Regions from separate parts of the Microbacterium sp. NPDC019599 genome, predicted to be linked through region 1. Evidence: predicted binding sites of a transcription regulator. Region 1 holds the regulator's gene; the other holds the start of a gene.
What was found. The regulator LexA, encoded in region 1, represses DNA repair genes until DNA is damaged. The targets are predictions, from matches to a motif close to TCGAACANNTGTTCGA.
Positions count from the first base shown of each region.

Region 2: a site for LexA is predicted at 4,569-4,584, ahead of ABZ477_RS18710 (DUF222 domain-containing protein). Genes of this name have one in related genera too.

Region 1 covers NZ_JBEYBL010000013.1:80,120-87,848, reverse strand. Annotated here, with positions in the region: gene hisB (imidazoleglycerol-phosphate dehydratase HisB) at 1-255, opposite strand, end outside; gene ABZ477_RS18225 (histidinol-phosphate transaminase) at 252-1,346, opposite strand; gene ABZ477_RS18220 (LysM peptidoglycan-binding domain-containing protein) at 1,364-1,741, opposite strand; gene lexA (transcriptional repressor LexA) at 1,998-2,678, shown strand; gene ABZ477_RS18210 (hypothetical protein) at 2,788-4,446, shown strand; gene metE (5-methyltetrahydropteroyltriglutamate--homocysteine S-methyltransferase) at 4,443-6,779, opposite strand; gene ABZ477_RS18200 (methylenetetrahydrofolate reductase) at 6,776-7,729, opposite strand, start outside.
Region 2 covers NZ_JBEYBL010000014.1:69,684-77,412, forward strand. Annotated here, with positions in the region: gene pilM (pilus assembly protein PilM) at 1-403, shown strand, start outside; gene ABZ477_RS18690 (hypothetical protein) at 403-1,056, shown strand; gene ABZ477_RS18695 (hypothetical protein) at 1,056-1,733, shown strand; gene ABZ477_RS18700 (type IV pilus twitching motility protein PilT) at 1,737-2,870, shown strand; gene ABZ477_RS18705 (type II secretion system F family protein) at 2,872-4,110, shown strand; gene ABZ477_RS18710 (DUF222 domain-containing protein) at 4,595-5,923, shown strand; gene istB (IS21-like element helper ATPase IstB) at 6,063-6,863, opposite strand; partial or broken gene istA (IS21 family transposase) at 6,863-7,729, opposite strand, start outside.

The DNA.
Region 1 (7,729 bases):
GCCGAGCGCCTGGCGGATCGCCTGGCCGAGGACGATCGACACGTCCTCGGCGGTGTGGTGCGCGTCGATGTCGGTGTCGCCCGATGCGCGGACGGTCAGATCGGTCAGCGAGTGCTTCGCGAACGCCGTCAGCATGTGGTCGAAGAACGGGACCGTCGTGTCGATGTGGCTGCGGCCCGTCCCGTCGAGGTCGAGCTCGAGCTCGACGGTGGACTCGCTCGTCGCGCGGCGGAGCGTCGCGGTGCGTGCGGTCATGCCGCTGATTCTATCGAGGCGAGGGCGTCCAGGAACGCGGTCGTCTCGTCCTCCGTGCCCGCCGAGACGCGCAGGTGGTGCGGGATGCCGACGTCCCGGATGAGGACGCCCCGCTCGTAGAGCGCCTGCCACGTCGCGGCCGGATCGGCGACGCCGCCGAAGAGGACGAAGTTCGCCCAGGAGTCGAGCGGCTCGTAGCCGAGCGCGTCGAGCGTCGCCGAGATGCGATCGCGCTGCTCGACGATGTCGTCGACCATGCGCAGCATCGTCGGGGCGTGCCGCAGCGCGGCCGTGGCAGCCGCCTGGGTGAGCGAGCTCAGGTGGTACGGCAGCCGCACGAGGCGGAGGGCGTCGATCAGGGCGGGGTCGGCGGCGAGGTAGCCCACGCGGGCGCCGGCGAACGCGAACGCCTTGCTCATGGTGCGCGAGACGACGAGCCGCTCGCGGTCGGGCAGTAGCGTCAGGGCGGAGCGCTCGTCGCGCGGCGCGAACTCCTGATACGCCTCGTCCACGATGACGATGCCGTCGGTCGCGTCGTAGACGGCCTCGATGGTCTCGAGCGTCAGGGGCGTCCCGGTCGGGTTGTTCGGCGAGCACAGGAACACGACGTCGGGCCGGGCCTCGGCGACCTGCGCGGCGGCGCTGTCGGGGTCGAGCGTGTAGTCGTGCGCCCTGGTGCCCGCGACCCATCGGGCGCCCGTCCCGCTCGTGAGGAGGGGGTACATGGAGTACGTCGGCGCGAAGCCGAACGCCGTGCGACCCGGCCCGGCGAAGGCCTGCAGGATGTGCTGGAGCACTTCGTTCGAGCCGTTCGCCGCCCAGATCTGGTCGGCCGTGAGGCCATGCCCGAGGTAGTCGGCGAAGCCCTCGCGCAGCGTCGTGAACTCGCGGTCGGGGTAGCGGTTGACGTCGCGGAGCGCCCGCGCGACGGAGTCGAGGATGTCGTCCGCGACCTCTTGCGGCACGGGATGCGTGTTCTCGTTGACGTTGAGAGCGACGGGCAGAGGTGCTTGGGGGGCGCCGTACGGCGTCTTGCCCCGAAGGTCGTCGCGAAGCGGAAGCTGGTCGAGGCGAGCGGTCACCCCTCCCATGGTACGGCTCGCGAGGATCACCGTCCGGGCGCGTACTCAGCCGGGATCGCGATCCGCTCGCCTGCCGAGACGGTCACGCCCTCGAGGGCGTTGAGACTCACGATCGCGTCGACGACGTCGCGCGGGTCGGCGCCGGGCGCGACCTCCTCGGCGATCGACCAGAGCGAGTCGCCCGCCTGGACCGTGATCGTCTGGAACGTCGCCGCGGGAGCCCCGCCCGCACGCGACGCGAGCGCCGCCGAAGTACCGCCGATGAGCGCCGCGCTGAGGGCGATGATCGCCGGCAGCGCCGCGACGGCGGCGAGGAGCCGGCGCCCGCGCGTGGTGAGTCGGAGGCGCGTCCGCGGAACGACGGGGCTCGCGAAGCCGGGGGTCGTGATGCCGATCGCGCTCATGGCGTCCTCCTGGTGAGAAGAGATTCGGATCCGCCTCTCGGCCGGGAGAGGCGGTTCCGAACCTGTATTCCGAAGCTATCTTCGATAGAATCCGATGTCAAGGACCGATAAGGGAGCCGGACCGTCGAACGCGACACGCGCTGCGAATGCTGCGCACCACGCCGAGGACCGGATACCGTTTCGATGGAGCCACCCCACCACGGGCCTCCGACATTCGAAGACGACTGCCCTTCGAGACGCGAGACAGGAGCCGCACATGAGCGACGCGATGGGCCGCGACAAGCCCCAGACCCGGCGCCGCAAGAGCCTCAGCGACAAGCAGCTCGCGATCCTCGAGGTCATCCAGCGCTCCATCGCGCGCCACGGCTATCCGCCCAGCATGCGCGAGATAGGCGACGCGGTCGGACTGAAGTCCCTCTCGAGCGTCACGCACCAGCTCAACCAGCTCGAGCTGAGCGGCTACCTGCGCCGTGACGCGGGCAAGACGCGCGCCATGGAGGTGCTCATCGACCTGCCGGGCGCCGCAGCCGAGAACCCCGCCGACACGGCTCCCGCCGTCGGGGACGCCGCCCTCGTGCCGCTCGTCGGCCGCATCGCGGCCGGCGTCCCGATCACCGCCGATCAGCAGGTCGAGGAGATCTTCCCCCTCCCCCGGCAGCTCGTCGGCAAGGGCGACCTGTTCATGCTCAAGGTCTCGGGCGAGTCGATGATCGACGCCGCCATCTGCGACGGCGACTGGGTCGTCGTCCGCTCGCAGGCGACCGCCGACAACGGCGACATCGTCGCGGCGATGCTCGACGGCGAGGCGACGGTCAAGACGTTCCGCCAGCGCGACGGCCACACGTGGCTGCTGCCGCGCAACTCCGCGTTCGAGCCGATCCTCGGCGACGATGCGACCGTCCTCGGGAAGGTCGTCGCGGTCCTGCGCGCCGTCTGAGCCGGGTCGCCCACGCGGGACGAGGCGCCCGCCTGGTCGATGGCACGCCCGAGGGCACCGGTGCAGAATAGGCCGCAAGGCGCCGGGGGGCGCCACTGAGAGGTGGGACATGTCCTCGTCCGAGATCGACGACCTCCGCGCCCAGGTCGAGCGGCTGCAAGCCGAGAACGCGACCCTGCGCACCGCTCCCGTCGAACCGGCCGCCGCCCCTCCCAGGCGGTCGCGCGGCACCTGGCGAGCGTTCGTCTCGGCGCTCGTCATCGTCATCGCGTCGATCCTGGTCCCGGTATCGATCGTGGCGGCGTGGGCCCGCGTACAGCTCGTCGACGAGGAGGCCTTCGTCGCGACGCTCGCGCCGCTCGCGCAGGACCCCGCCGTGCAGCAGCTCATCATCGACGAGGCGATGGATGCCGTCAACGCCAACGTCGACTTCGACGAGCTCACCTCGAGCGTCTTCGACGGCATCGCGCAGCTCGGGCTCCCGCCGCGAGCGCAGGACGCCCTGCAGCTGCTCCAGGCGCCCGCCGCTGCGGGTCTGGAGAACCTCGTCACGACCGCCGTCACGCGCGTCGTCGAGTCCGACGCGTTCGCGAACGTGTGGGCGACGACGACCCGGGCCGCGCACCGCGCCCTGACGACGGCCGCCACCTCCGACGGCGGGGGCCTCGTCGTCATGACGGACGACGGCGTGGGCATCCAGCTCGGAGCGATCGTCGCGCAGGTCAAGCAGAACCTCATCGACCGCGGCATCGGCGTCGCCCAGGTGATCCCGGCCGTCGACAAGGTCGTCATCATCGGGACCGGGTCGGCACTCGTGACGATCCGCACGACGTATGCGATCGCCTCGACGCTCGGCTTCTGGCTTCCGATCATCACCCTCGCCCTCTTCGGGCTCGGCATCCTCATCGCCCGCCGGCGCTCCGTCGCCGTCATCGGCACGGGCATCGGCTTCGCGGTCGGCGGCGGAGCCCTGGCCCTGGGGTTCGCGGTCGGCTACCCGCTCATCGGGCAGGTCGGCGCCCAACTGGACCTGTCCGTCGCGGGCCTCGACGTCATCTACGGCGGGCTCATCGCGTCGATGCACCAGACCGCCGCGATCATCGCGCTGCTGGGTGTCTTCATCGCCGTGCTCGGCTGGTTCATGGGCCGGTCGGCTCCCGCCGAGCGCTCGCGCGGCTTCGTGCGCAGCATGAACTCGGCCGTGCGGCGCCGGCTCGCCTCGCGGGGACTGAACACGGGCGGCTTCGGCCTGGCCCTGGCCCGCTACAAGATCGCGATCCGCGTCGTGATCGCGGTCGTGGCGGTCCTCTGGCTCTACGCTCTCCGGCCGCTGTCGGTCGGCGACGTGTTCCTCGTCATCATCGTCTCCTTCGCCGTCGCCTGGCTCCTCGAGCTGCTGCAGCGGCGCCCCGAGGAGCTCGAGGCGCTCGACGCCGAAGAGAGCGCCGCCGAGCAGGCCGCGGCGGATGCCGAGGTGGCCGCGGCGGATGCCGAGGTGGCCGCCGCCCGCGCGGAGGCGGCCGCGGTGTGGGCCGACCCGGGCGCGGGCGATGCAGAGATCGTCGGCGCGGACGCCGGGACTGCGGCCGGGGACTCGCAAGCGGCGCTCGTCGGAGCATCCGTCGACGCCTCAGCGGCCGGCGGGAACGCGGATGCCCCCGGCGGGAACGGGCTCGCCCCGGCCGCCGACGCAGACGCCCCGGCGGAGACCTCCGAAGAGGCTCCGGCCGAGGCGCCCGCGAAGAAGCCCCGCACTCCGCGACGCTAGACCGCCACGCCGATCTCGGCGCGGACGAGCCGCGTCGCCTCGACGAGGTTCTGCAGCGAAGCGACCGTCTCGGGGTACGCGCGCGTCTTGAGGCCGCAGTCCGGGTTGACCCAGACCTGCCGCACGGGCAGCTCGTCGACGGCGCGGCGGAGGAGATCCGCGAGCTCGGCGACCGAGGGCACACGCGGCGAGTGGATGTCGTAGACGCCCGGTCCGACCCCGTGCGCGAAGCCCGACGCCGCGATGTCGGTGACGACCTCACCCCGGCTGCGCGCCGCCTCGATCGACGTGACGTCGGCATCCAGCGCCGCGATGGCGTCGATCACGACGTCGAACTCGGAGTAGCACAGGTGCGTGTGCACCTGCGTCGCGGGCGCCGCCCCCGCCGTCGCAAGGCGGAAGGAGTCGACCGACCACGTGAGGTAGGCGGGCTGATCGGCGGCCTTGAGAGGCAGCAGCTCACGAAGCGCGGGCTCGTCGACCTGGACGATCCGGATGCCGGCGTCCTCGAGGTCGGCGATCTCGTCGCGCAGCGCGAGGGCGACCTGGTCGGCCGTCTCGGCCAGGGGCTGGTCGTCGCGGACGAACGACCACGCCAGGATCGTGACGGGACCTGTCAGCATGCCCTTGACCGGCCGGTCGGTTAGCGACTGCGCGAACTGCGACCACGGCACCGTGATGGGCGCGGGACGCGAGACGTCGCCCCACAGGATCGACGGGCGCGTCGCGCGCGAGCCGTACGACTGCACCCAGCCGTTGCGCGTGACGGCGAAACCGGCGAGGTGCTCGGCGAAGTACTGCACCATGTCATTGCGCTCGGGCTCGCCGTGCACGAGGACGTCGAGGCCGAGCTCCTCCTGGAGCCCCACGACCGACGTGATCTCGAGCCGCACGAGCTCCTCGTACTCCGCCGTCGAGAGCTCACCGCGGTCGTGCTGCGCGCGTATGCGCCGGATCTCGGCGGTCTGCGGGAACGATCCGATCGTCGTGGTCGGCAGGACCGGCAGGTCGAGCGCAGCATCCTGCGCCGCCGCGCGCGTCTGGTCGTCGGCGCGCTCGAGGTCGACGGGGGTCAGGGCGGCCGCGCGGGCCCGGACCTCGCCGTCGCGCACGCCGGGCGCGCTCAGCCGATCGGCGAGAGCGGCGGATGCCTCGGCGAGCTGCGGCGCGATCGCAGCGCTGCCCTCCGACAGGCCGCGCCCGAGCGTCGCGACCTGCCCGACCTTCTGATCGGCGAACGCGAGCCACGACGACAGGCGCGACCCGAGGTCGGGCTCATCCTCGACGTCGTGCGGCACGTGCTGGAGCGACGTGGACGTGCCCACGGCGACAGCGCGGGCGCCGAGCGGAGCGAGCTTCCCGAGGCGCTGCCACGCACCCTCCAGATCGCCGCGCCACACGTTGCGCCCGTCGACGACTCCGCCGACGAGCGTCTTCGTCGCGAGCCCTTCGACGGCGCGCGGGACCGCACCGCGGGTCAGATCGATCGCGAGCGCCTCGACGGGGGCTGCGGCGAGCGCCTGCCAGGCCTCGTCCGACAGCTGCGCGTACGGGGCGGCGACGAGGATCGCGGGCCGGTCGGCCGCGCCGCCGAGCACGGCGTACGCGCGGGCCGCGGCATCCGCGAGATCCGCCGCGGGGACAGGGAGGCTCTCGCTCACGAGGGCGGGCTCGTCGAGCTGGACCCATTCGGCGCCGGCCGCACGCAGGCTCGCGAGCAGCTCCACGTAGACGGCCAGGACGTCGTCGAGCCGGTCGAGCGGGCGGAAGTCGGCGGGGGCGACCTTCGTCGCCTTCGCAAGTGCGAGGAGCGTCACGGGCCCGACGACGACGGGCCGTGTCACGAAGCCGTCGGCGCGCGCCTCGGCGACCTGTCGCGCGAACCGGTCGGTGGACAGCGAGAAGGGCGTCTCGGGACCGATCTCGGGCACGAGGTAGTGGTAGTTCGTGTCGAACCACTTGGTCAGCTCGAGGGGTGCGAGGTCGCCCTCGCCGCGGGCCGCGGTGAACGCGGCTTTCAGGCCGATCGACCCGTCCTGCTCGCGGAGGTGCGCGAAGCGCTCGGGCAGCGCGCCCACGGCGAGCGCGGCATCCAGCACCTGGTCGTAGAACGAGAACGACTCGGGAATCGACGAGTCCTCGCGGCCGAGTCCGAGCGATGCGAGGCGTTCGCGGGTTGCGCGCCGCAGGTCGGCGGCCGCGGCCTCGAGCGCGCTCTCGTCGAGCGTGCCGGCCCAGTGCGCCTCGACGGCGCGCTTGAGCTCGCGGCGCCGCCCGATCCGCGGATAGCCGAGGATCGTGCCCGTGGGGAACGCCGGTGTCGTGTCGGTCATCGTGCTGCCTCCAGTGGGGTGGGGTGTGCCAGGACGCCCGCCTCGCGGAGGACCGTGAGGACGGTGTCGTGGTGGTTGAACGCGTACAGGTGGACGCCGGGCGCGCCGCCCGCGACGACGGCGCGGACGAGTGACGCGGCATGCGCGACGCCCACGGCCCGCTGGCCCTCGGCCGTGGGCTCGACCTCGAGTGCGACCGCGAGGTCGTTGGGCAGCTTCTCGCCGGTCAGCTCCAGCACGCGGCGCAGGCGCGCGGGCGACACGATCGGCATGATCCCCGGGATGATCGGGATGCTGACACCCGCCCGGCGCGCGCGCTCGACGAAGCAGAGGTAGTCGTCGGCGTAGAAGAAGAGCTGCGTGATCGCGAAGGTCGCGCCCGCCGCCTGCTTCGCGAGCAGGGCATCGATGTCCTGGCCGGGGTGGCGCGAGCGGGGGTGGCCGCTGGGGAACGCGGCGACGGCGATCTCGACCTTCTTGCGGCGGTCGACGCGCGCTGCTCCCGGGACGCCGGGGATCGACGACTCCGTGTAAGGGGCGCGCTCGATCTGCGCACGATGGATGAGCTGCACGAGCTGCGCCGCGCTCTCGAGGTCGCCGAGGAAGTCATCCTCTTCCGAGGCGCCCTCGGGCGGATCGCCCCGGAGCGCCAGGAAGCTCGTGATGCCCGCGTCGAGGAACTCGCGGATGAGCCGCGTCGCCTCCTCGTATGTGGTGCCGACGCAGGTCAGGTGCGCGAGCGGCTCGATGTCGGTCGTCTCGCGGATGTGTCGCACGAGCTCGAGTGAGCGGCCGCCTGTCGACCCGCCGGCGCCGTACGTCACGGAGATGAAGCGCGGGCCGGAGGCGGCGAGGTGCCGGATGGTCTCGTGGAGTCCCGCCGTGGCCGCGTCCGTGCGAGGCGGATACAGCTCGAACGAGAACGGTACGGCGTCGGGGATGCTCGAGGG
Region 2 (7,729 bases), on a different contig from region 1:
TCGCCACGACGACGAGCTTGTCGCGTTCTCGGATGCAGTCGCCGAAGAGCTTGCCTTCGAGACCGTGCCGCCCATGCCTGCGAGTGTCACTCGCACGCGCGCGAATCTGAGGACGGGGGGCGCCGCTGATCCAGCCATCGGCGACCTCGTGACGCGTATCCGCAGCACGATCTCGTTCTTCTCCAACCGCGAGGGTGCCCCTCGCGTCGCGGCGGCGTGCGTCAGCGGCGCGGGCTATCTTGCACCGGGTGTCGCAGATTCGCTCGCCCGCTCCTTCGACATCCCGCTGCGTCCGCTGCACGCCGCCGACATCGTCAAGGTCAAGAGCGGACTCACACTGTCCGACGATGTCGCCTTCAACGCCGTGAGCACGCTCGGCATTCTCCTCGGAGAGGGACACTGATGGCCCGCACCGCTCCCGCATTCGCCTTCGCCGGTGTCCCGCGCGTTAACCTCATGCCGCCGCTCGAGATCGAGCGACGCAAGCGAGCGTCGCTCGTTCGCGGCTGGGCATGGGTTGTCGTTGCCGCGATGCTCGTGGTAGGCGTGATCATCGCCGGCGCGTTCGCCCTGAGGTTGGCGGCCGATCAGGCGCTCGCTCTTGAGCAGGCGAACACGAACATGCTTCTGGCCGAGCTATCGAGCCTTTCTGAGGTGAGTGACGCCATTGCCGCGGAGGGCGAGTTGACCGCCTTCCGTGCCGATGCTATGGGCTCAGACTTCGCGTGGGCGCCTCTCGTCGCATCCGTCACGGGAGCGCTGCCCGCCGATGTGCGACTCACCGGATTCGATCTCCTGAGCGGTGGTGTCCCGCAGACGGATGACGCGACCACCGAGGTGGGACTCGTGGGGACGATGACGCTTGAGAGCCCGAACCCGATCGACATTGCCGCAACTATCCGCGAGCTTCGCTCGCTCGAGATGGTCGCCGATGTTGATGGACGTGCGGTCACGACCGCTGAACAGGTCTCCGGGGCATACACGTACCAGCTCGACGTCACCTTCGACCAGTCGGTCTATTCCGGCAAGTACGCCGCAACCGAAGGAGCCGAGTGATGCCTCGTTCCCTCATCAATGTCCTGGGCGTCGTGATCACGATCGCGGTGCTCGCCCTCGGAATCCTTCTCATCGCGATGCCGATCGGATTGCAGGCCCTCGGTGTCGTGGGTCAGACCGTCACCGTGACCAGCACGAACGCGCTATACCAGACTCAGATCGATGCGCTGCATGAGCAGGAGCAGCATCTCGTTGACACTCAGGCATCCGTCGCTGACCTCCAGACTCAAATCACCACGGCGAATGAGTTCGATGACGTGTTCGAGCTTGTGGCAAAGGCCGCAGATGCGAGCGGTGTCACGATCACGTCGGTCTCGGTGGGTGAGACAGCTGCGTTTGTGGAGCGGACGTCGCCGGTCGCAATCGACGCGGCTGCAGCGCCCGCTGTTGCTACGGCACCCGACGCGACCTCGGACGGCTCGTCGGACTCGACCACAGTTCCGGGCGCTGCGACGTCAACGACTCAGGTCAGTGAACCGGCCGTTTCCGGGCGGACGCAGGCCGACTTCACGATCAGCGTCACGGGCGGTGACATGGGTCAGGTGATCGGATTCCTGGACGCACTCCGCGCCGGTCCGCGTCTACTCGGCCAAGTGCAGTCGACGGTGGTGCCCGCCAACGGGGCGTTCGATGTAACCGTCTCCGCCCTCACCTTCGTGCTTCCTCAGGAGGGGTGACGCATGAGCCCAACTGCACTTGACGGTCTGCTCCGCGCGGCCGCCCGCTACGAGGCATCCGACGTCCATCTGACCGCCGACGCCGTGCCGCTGATGCGTGTCGATGGCGACCTCGTGACGATCCCAGGCTTCACGGATCCGCTGTCCGCACTTTGGGTCGAGTCGGCCGCGTTCGCCCTCATGGAGCCTGGTCAACGGGACGAGTTCGAGCAGCGACACGAAGTCGACCTCGCACACGCATCCGAAGGCCTCGGGCGCTTCCGGGTCAATGTCTTCCGACAGCTCGGTTCGATCGCGGTTGCCCTCCGATTCATCCCTGAGCGGGTCTTCTCGCTCGAAGAGCTCGGCGCACCGGCGATCGCCCGCGACCTCGCCCTCAAGCCGCGAGGCCTTGTGCTGCTGACGGGTCCGACAGGGTCCGGCAAGTCGACGACTCTCACAGCGATGGTCGACATCATCAACGAAACGCTGCCGGCGCATGTCATCACGATCGAAGACCCGATCGAGTTCCATCACGAGAGCAAGCGCTCGCTCGTCCACCAGCGCGAGGTCGGTGCTGACACGGCGTCGTTCGCGGAAGCACTTCGGCGAGTGCTCCGCCAGGACCCCGATGTCATCCTCATCGGTGAGCTTCGCGACCCCGAGTCGATCCGGACTGCTCTCTCGGCCGCCGAGACGGGGCACCTCGTTCTCTCGACCCTGCACACGCAGGGCGCCGCCAAGAGCGTCAACCGCATCGTCGATGTCTTCCCTTCGGATCAGCAACATCAGATCCGGACGCAGCTCGGCGACACACTGCAGGGCATCATCAGCCAGACGCTTCTGCCGCTTGCCCAGGCAGGCGGCCGTACGATCGCGACTGAGGTCCTCATCAACACGCCCGCCGTCGCGAACCTGATCCGTGAAGGGCAGGTTGCCCAGCTCTACACGGCGATGCAGGCCGGCGCCCAGGTCGGCATGCACACGCTCGATCAGGATCTCCGTCGCATGGTCGAGGAAGGCGTGATCGCGCAGCAGGTTGCGCGACAGTTCGCGGTCGACCCGAAGTACCTCGATGGCGTGCACGTTCGTCCTCGCGATCTCGATGCCGAGGCATGGTCGATCCACGCACCTGAGCACATGATTCAGGGGATCTGACATGACGATCCTGCAGGAATACAACTATCGTGCGATTGATCCGCGCGGCGGCGCTGTGATCAAGGGGTCCATGGAGGCTGCAAGCGAGTCTGCTGTGACCGGCAAGCTCCGCGCCCAGGGATTGACCCCCCTCGAGATCAAGGCCCTTTCGAAGACGGGCCTCAACCGCGAGATCAAGCTTCCCGGCCTCGGCGGCACCGTCAAGGCACGGTCACTCGCGCTGTTCACGCGCCAGATGGCAGGTCTGCTTCATGCGGGACTGCCACTGATGCGAACTCTGGCGATCCTCATCGAGCAGACTGAGGACCGCAAGCTGCAGCCGGCACTCGTCTCTGTGCAGGCCGACGTAGAGAATGGCCAGTCCTTCTCGAGCGCCCTTGCGCGTCACCCAGATGTGTTCCCGCCACTCATGATCAGCATCGTGCGGGTCGGCGAGACCGGCGGGTTCCTGGCGCGCGCGTTGGACTCGCTCGCGGAGAACTACAAGAAGGAGTACGAGCTCCACAACAAGATTCGTGCAGCGGTCACATATCCGATCATCGTGCTCGTCATCGCCATTCTCGGCGTCCTGGCGATGGTGACGTTCGTGGTACCGGTGTTCGAGCGGATGTTCGCGGGACTCGGATCGGCGCTTCCCTTGCCGACCCAAATTCTCGTGAACCTCTCGCGGAATATGTGGTGGATTCTTCCGCTCCTCGTTGTAACCGCCGTGACCGCGTGGATCATCTGGTTGCGCAACAAGAACAAAGATGGCTACAGGAGAGTGGTCGACCCGTTCAAGCTCAAGATGCCGATCTTCGGCAAGTTGACCACGAAGATGGCCGTTGCTCGATTCAGCCGCAACCTTTCGATGATGCTCGACGCGGGTGTGCCGATCATTCAGGCTCTTGCAATCGTTGCCCAGGCCTCCAACAACTGGGCAGTCGAGCAGGCTGTGCATGACATCCAAGAGTCGGTGCGCCAGGGGCGATCGTTCTCAGCTCCGCTCGCCAAGGCGAACGTCTTTCCAACGATGGTGTCGCAGATGGTCGCGGTCGGCGAGGAGTCGGGAACGCTTTCGGACATGCTCGCGAGCATCGCGGACTTCTACGAGGACGAGGTCGAGACGGCGACTTCGCAGCTCTCGTCGATCATCGAGCCGATCCTGATCGTCGGCCTCGGCGTGATGATCGGCGGCATTGTGATCTCTCTATACCTGCCGATCTTCACCCTGTATGGAGAGATCAGCCAGGCGGGTTAGCGACTGCTTGGGGCCGCCTGTGGGGAGGCGGAAGGAGCGGCGGCATCCGGGGAGGGGATGCCGCCGCTTCCTCTTGTCCGCACGATCCGCAATCGGATGGCGTAGAGGGCAGCGCGGGTATCGCCGCTCGGTCGCGGCCCGTGGTCGAGATGACTCGGCCTTCGCACCCGTGCCGCGGCGGGGGTAGTACCTTCCCGCGATCCGCTTCGAGAGCGCGGGCGGCTCAGTATCGCTGTATCCGATCTGCCCCATGACGGTCGCGTTCGGTCCACCACCATTCCCAACGTTGATCGGCGGCCGCTGAGACGTAAGGCATGGAACATAAACACGACACTGACCAACCAAGTACTTGCTAAGCGCTTCGCTCGCCCACTGAGCGGCCTCGCGTCATAGAGGTGGAGAATCCCTGTAGATAATATAAAAATGGCTGGCCGGTTGCTCTCGACTCGCTCACAATGTCGGAGGTGCGTTCTAAAGTCATCCTATGAAGCAACCGTTCGATGAGCCGCCCCCCGAAGAAGCGAGTGGCGCCTGGCAACCGGATCGTGAAGCCCTGGACGTCGCGGCGCTCGAGGTACCCGACTCACTCGAGCGCGTTGCCGAGACGGCCGACATGATGGCGATCTATGCGGCGCAGCAGTACGTAAGCGTCGATCACCTGCGACGCGAGGTGCTGGGGAAGTCCCAGCCCTTCGGCAACGGGCGGCTGAATGAGGTGGCCGAGCGATCGGTGCGGCTCGAGGTGGCGGCGAGGCTCCGCATCACGGAGTACTCCGCACAAGAGCTGCTGCGGGTAGGTGAGGCGCTGGTCCACCGCTATCCCGCGGTGCTCTCCTCGTTGTCGCGCGCCGACATCACGGAGCGGCACGCGAGCATCCTCGTCGACGGTCTCGATGAGCTCGAGCCCGAGCTTCGTGATGAGGTGCTTCCTCAGGCGGTCGCGCTGGCCGAGTCCGAGCCCGTCGGCACGTTCCGGCGGCGACTCCGCAAACTGATCGACACGGCGCGGTTCGAGACGCTGGCTGAGCGGCACGAGGCGGCGGTCGCGAAGCGTCGCGTCTTCGTGGATCAGGCCGAGGACGGCATGGCGTACTGGGGTATCTACGGTCCGGCGGTCGAGGTGCACGCCATCCACGAGCGCACTACCGCCATGGCGAAGGTGATCGCGGCGCAACCCGGCGAGACGCGGACGCTCGATCAGATTCGAGCGGACATCGCCTCGGATCTCCTGCTCGCCGGCAGGGCCGAGGGTCATCCCGAGCAGGCGCAGCGCATCACGGCGACGGTCGTCGTGACGGTGCCGGCACTCGCGCTGCTCGAGGAGGGCTACGAGCGGAACGGCGGCGAGCCGCCCGTCGTCGAGGGGCTGGGGCCGATCCCGATCGAACGGGCTCGAGAGCTGGTGGGCTCGGCGCCGACGATGATGCGAGTCCTCACCCATCCCGAGACCGGGATGGTCCTCTCGGTCGGCCGGGATCGCTACGAGACCCCACCGTGGCTCCGAAGGCTCGTCACGTGGCGGGCCGAGCGGTGCATGGCACCGGGATGCAGCGTCCCGGCGTCGCGATGCGATATCGACCACTCGGTCGCGTGGGAGCACGGCGGTCAGACATCGCTCTGCAACCTGTGTCCCCTATGCCGTGGGCACCACACGATCAAGCATCACGGCGACTGGATCGTGCGACAGCTCGAAGGCAGCGGCGGGGCGCTCGAGTGGATCTCGCCCCTGGGCCGTCGCTATGTCGTGCAGCCGGAGCGGAAGGTTCCGGTGTTCAAGCCGCTGGTCGACGCGGGCGGCCCCGCGCCCTTCTGACCCGCGGGAGCACGACCGCCGAGCTTGTCGGGGCGTGGAATGTGCGCGCGGCTGTGCGCTGCCGGCGTCGGGCCTGGTGTCGACGACGCTTGAGAACTGGTCAGTTTCGACGCTTGAAAAGTGATCAGTTGCGGGCAGTTTAGCCAGGGGTCTCGTCGGTGGTGGTGCGGATGCTGGGGAGGCTGTCGATGCCTCTGCCGCGGAGCCGGTAGCTGGCGCCTTTCAGTGTGAGCACGTCGGCGTGGTGAACGATGCGGTCGATCATCGCGGCGGCGACGGCCTGGTCTCCGAATACCCCGCCCCAGCCGGAGAACGGCAGGTTCGAGGTCAGAATCAGCGACGCGTGTTCGTAGCGGCTGGAGACGAGTTGGAAGAACAAGTTGGCCGCGTCTTGCTCGAACGGCAGATAGCCGACCTCGTCGACGATGATCAGCCCGTAACGCCGCAGCCGAGCCAGCTCGTTGGGGAGCCGGCCCTGCCGATGGGCGTCGGTGAGCCGGGTGACCCAGTCCGTCGCTGTCGCAAACAGCACCCGGTGCCCGTGCCGGGCAGCGACGATCCCCAACGCGATCGCCAAGTGCGTCTTCCCGGTTCCGGGCGGACCGAGCAGGACCACGTTCTGCGCCTCGAGCAGGAACCCGCCGGAAGCGAGCGCGGCGACCTGCTGCCGCGCGGTGGGCTGGGCGTCCCAGTCGAAGTCTTCGAGGGTCTTGCGTGCCGGGAACCCGGCGGCTTTGATCCGCAGTTCGGCGCCGGAGGCGTTGCGGGCGCTCACTTCGCGTTCGAGAACTGCGGCGAGGTAGTCCTCGAACGACCAGCCCGCATCTCTCGCTTGGTCGGCCATCCGGCCGGCGGCTTCGGTGATCCGGGGAGCTTTCAGGGCACCGGCGAGGTAAGTGATCTGCTTCACCGACTCGGTAGAGCTCTTGGCGGCGCCCATCAGCTGAGCCCGCCGTCGATGAGACCGAACGCGCGGTCATAGTCCGCGAGGTCCCGGGTCAGATCGTTCCCGGCCGCGGCGACGCGGGGCTGCTGGAACTGCTTGCGCAGCCGCGCGGCGGTCTCCACGTGAGCGGGATCGGTGACCGTCGTTCCGCGCGCCCAGATTCTCGCGTGGTCGGCGACGATCCGCCCGTCGGCGCGGACTTTCACCCGATCCAGGTCGGCGGAGACGTCCACGATCCGTCCGATCACGGTGGGGTCGACGGAGTAGTCGTTCGTGTCGAGGCGGACGTAGTAGTCGCGGCCGAGTCGGATGCTGTTGCGCCACCCCAGATGCAGCGGGATCGGCGGCAACGGCAGCATCGCGGCAAGGTCCGCCTCGAGCCGGTCCATCGGCGCCGTTCGGGTCGTGCGGACGATCCGTCGGTTCGCGCGGTCCAGCCAATCGGCGAACTGAGTACTGAAGTCCGCCGGTGAGGTGAACGAGCGGCCCGGCATGAACGAGGTCTCGAACCAGCCGTTGCGGCGCTCGACGACACCCTTGGACTCCGGGTCGCGCGGCGGCAGCAGCACCAACTTCGTGGCCAGCGTGCCCATGAACGCGGCCACACCCTGCGCCGGACGATGGCCCTTCCCGATCCCACCCTCGTTGTCCCAGATCAGCCGCCGCGGCACCCGCCCGAGCTGCTGGATCAGCTCCCACGACGCCAGCAGCAGATCCTCCGTGGTCCGGGTCGGGATCATCCGCGCGACCATGAACCTGGAGTGCGCGGCCGTGATCACCAGCACCGGCAGCAGCTTGCTCGTCCCGTCCTCGAGCGGGATCTTCTCCGCCGGGAACCACAGATCGCACTGCGCCGCATC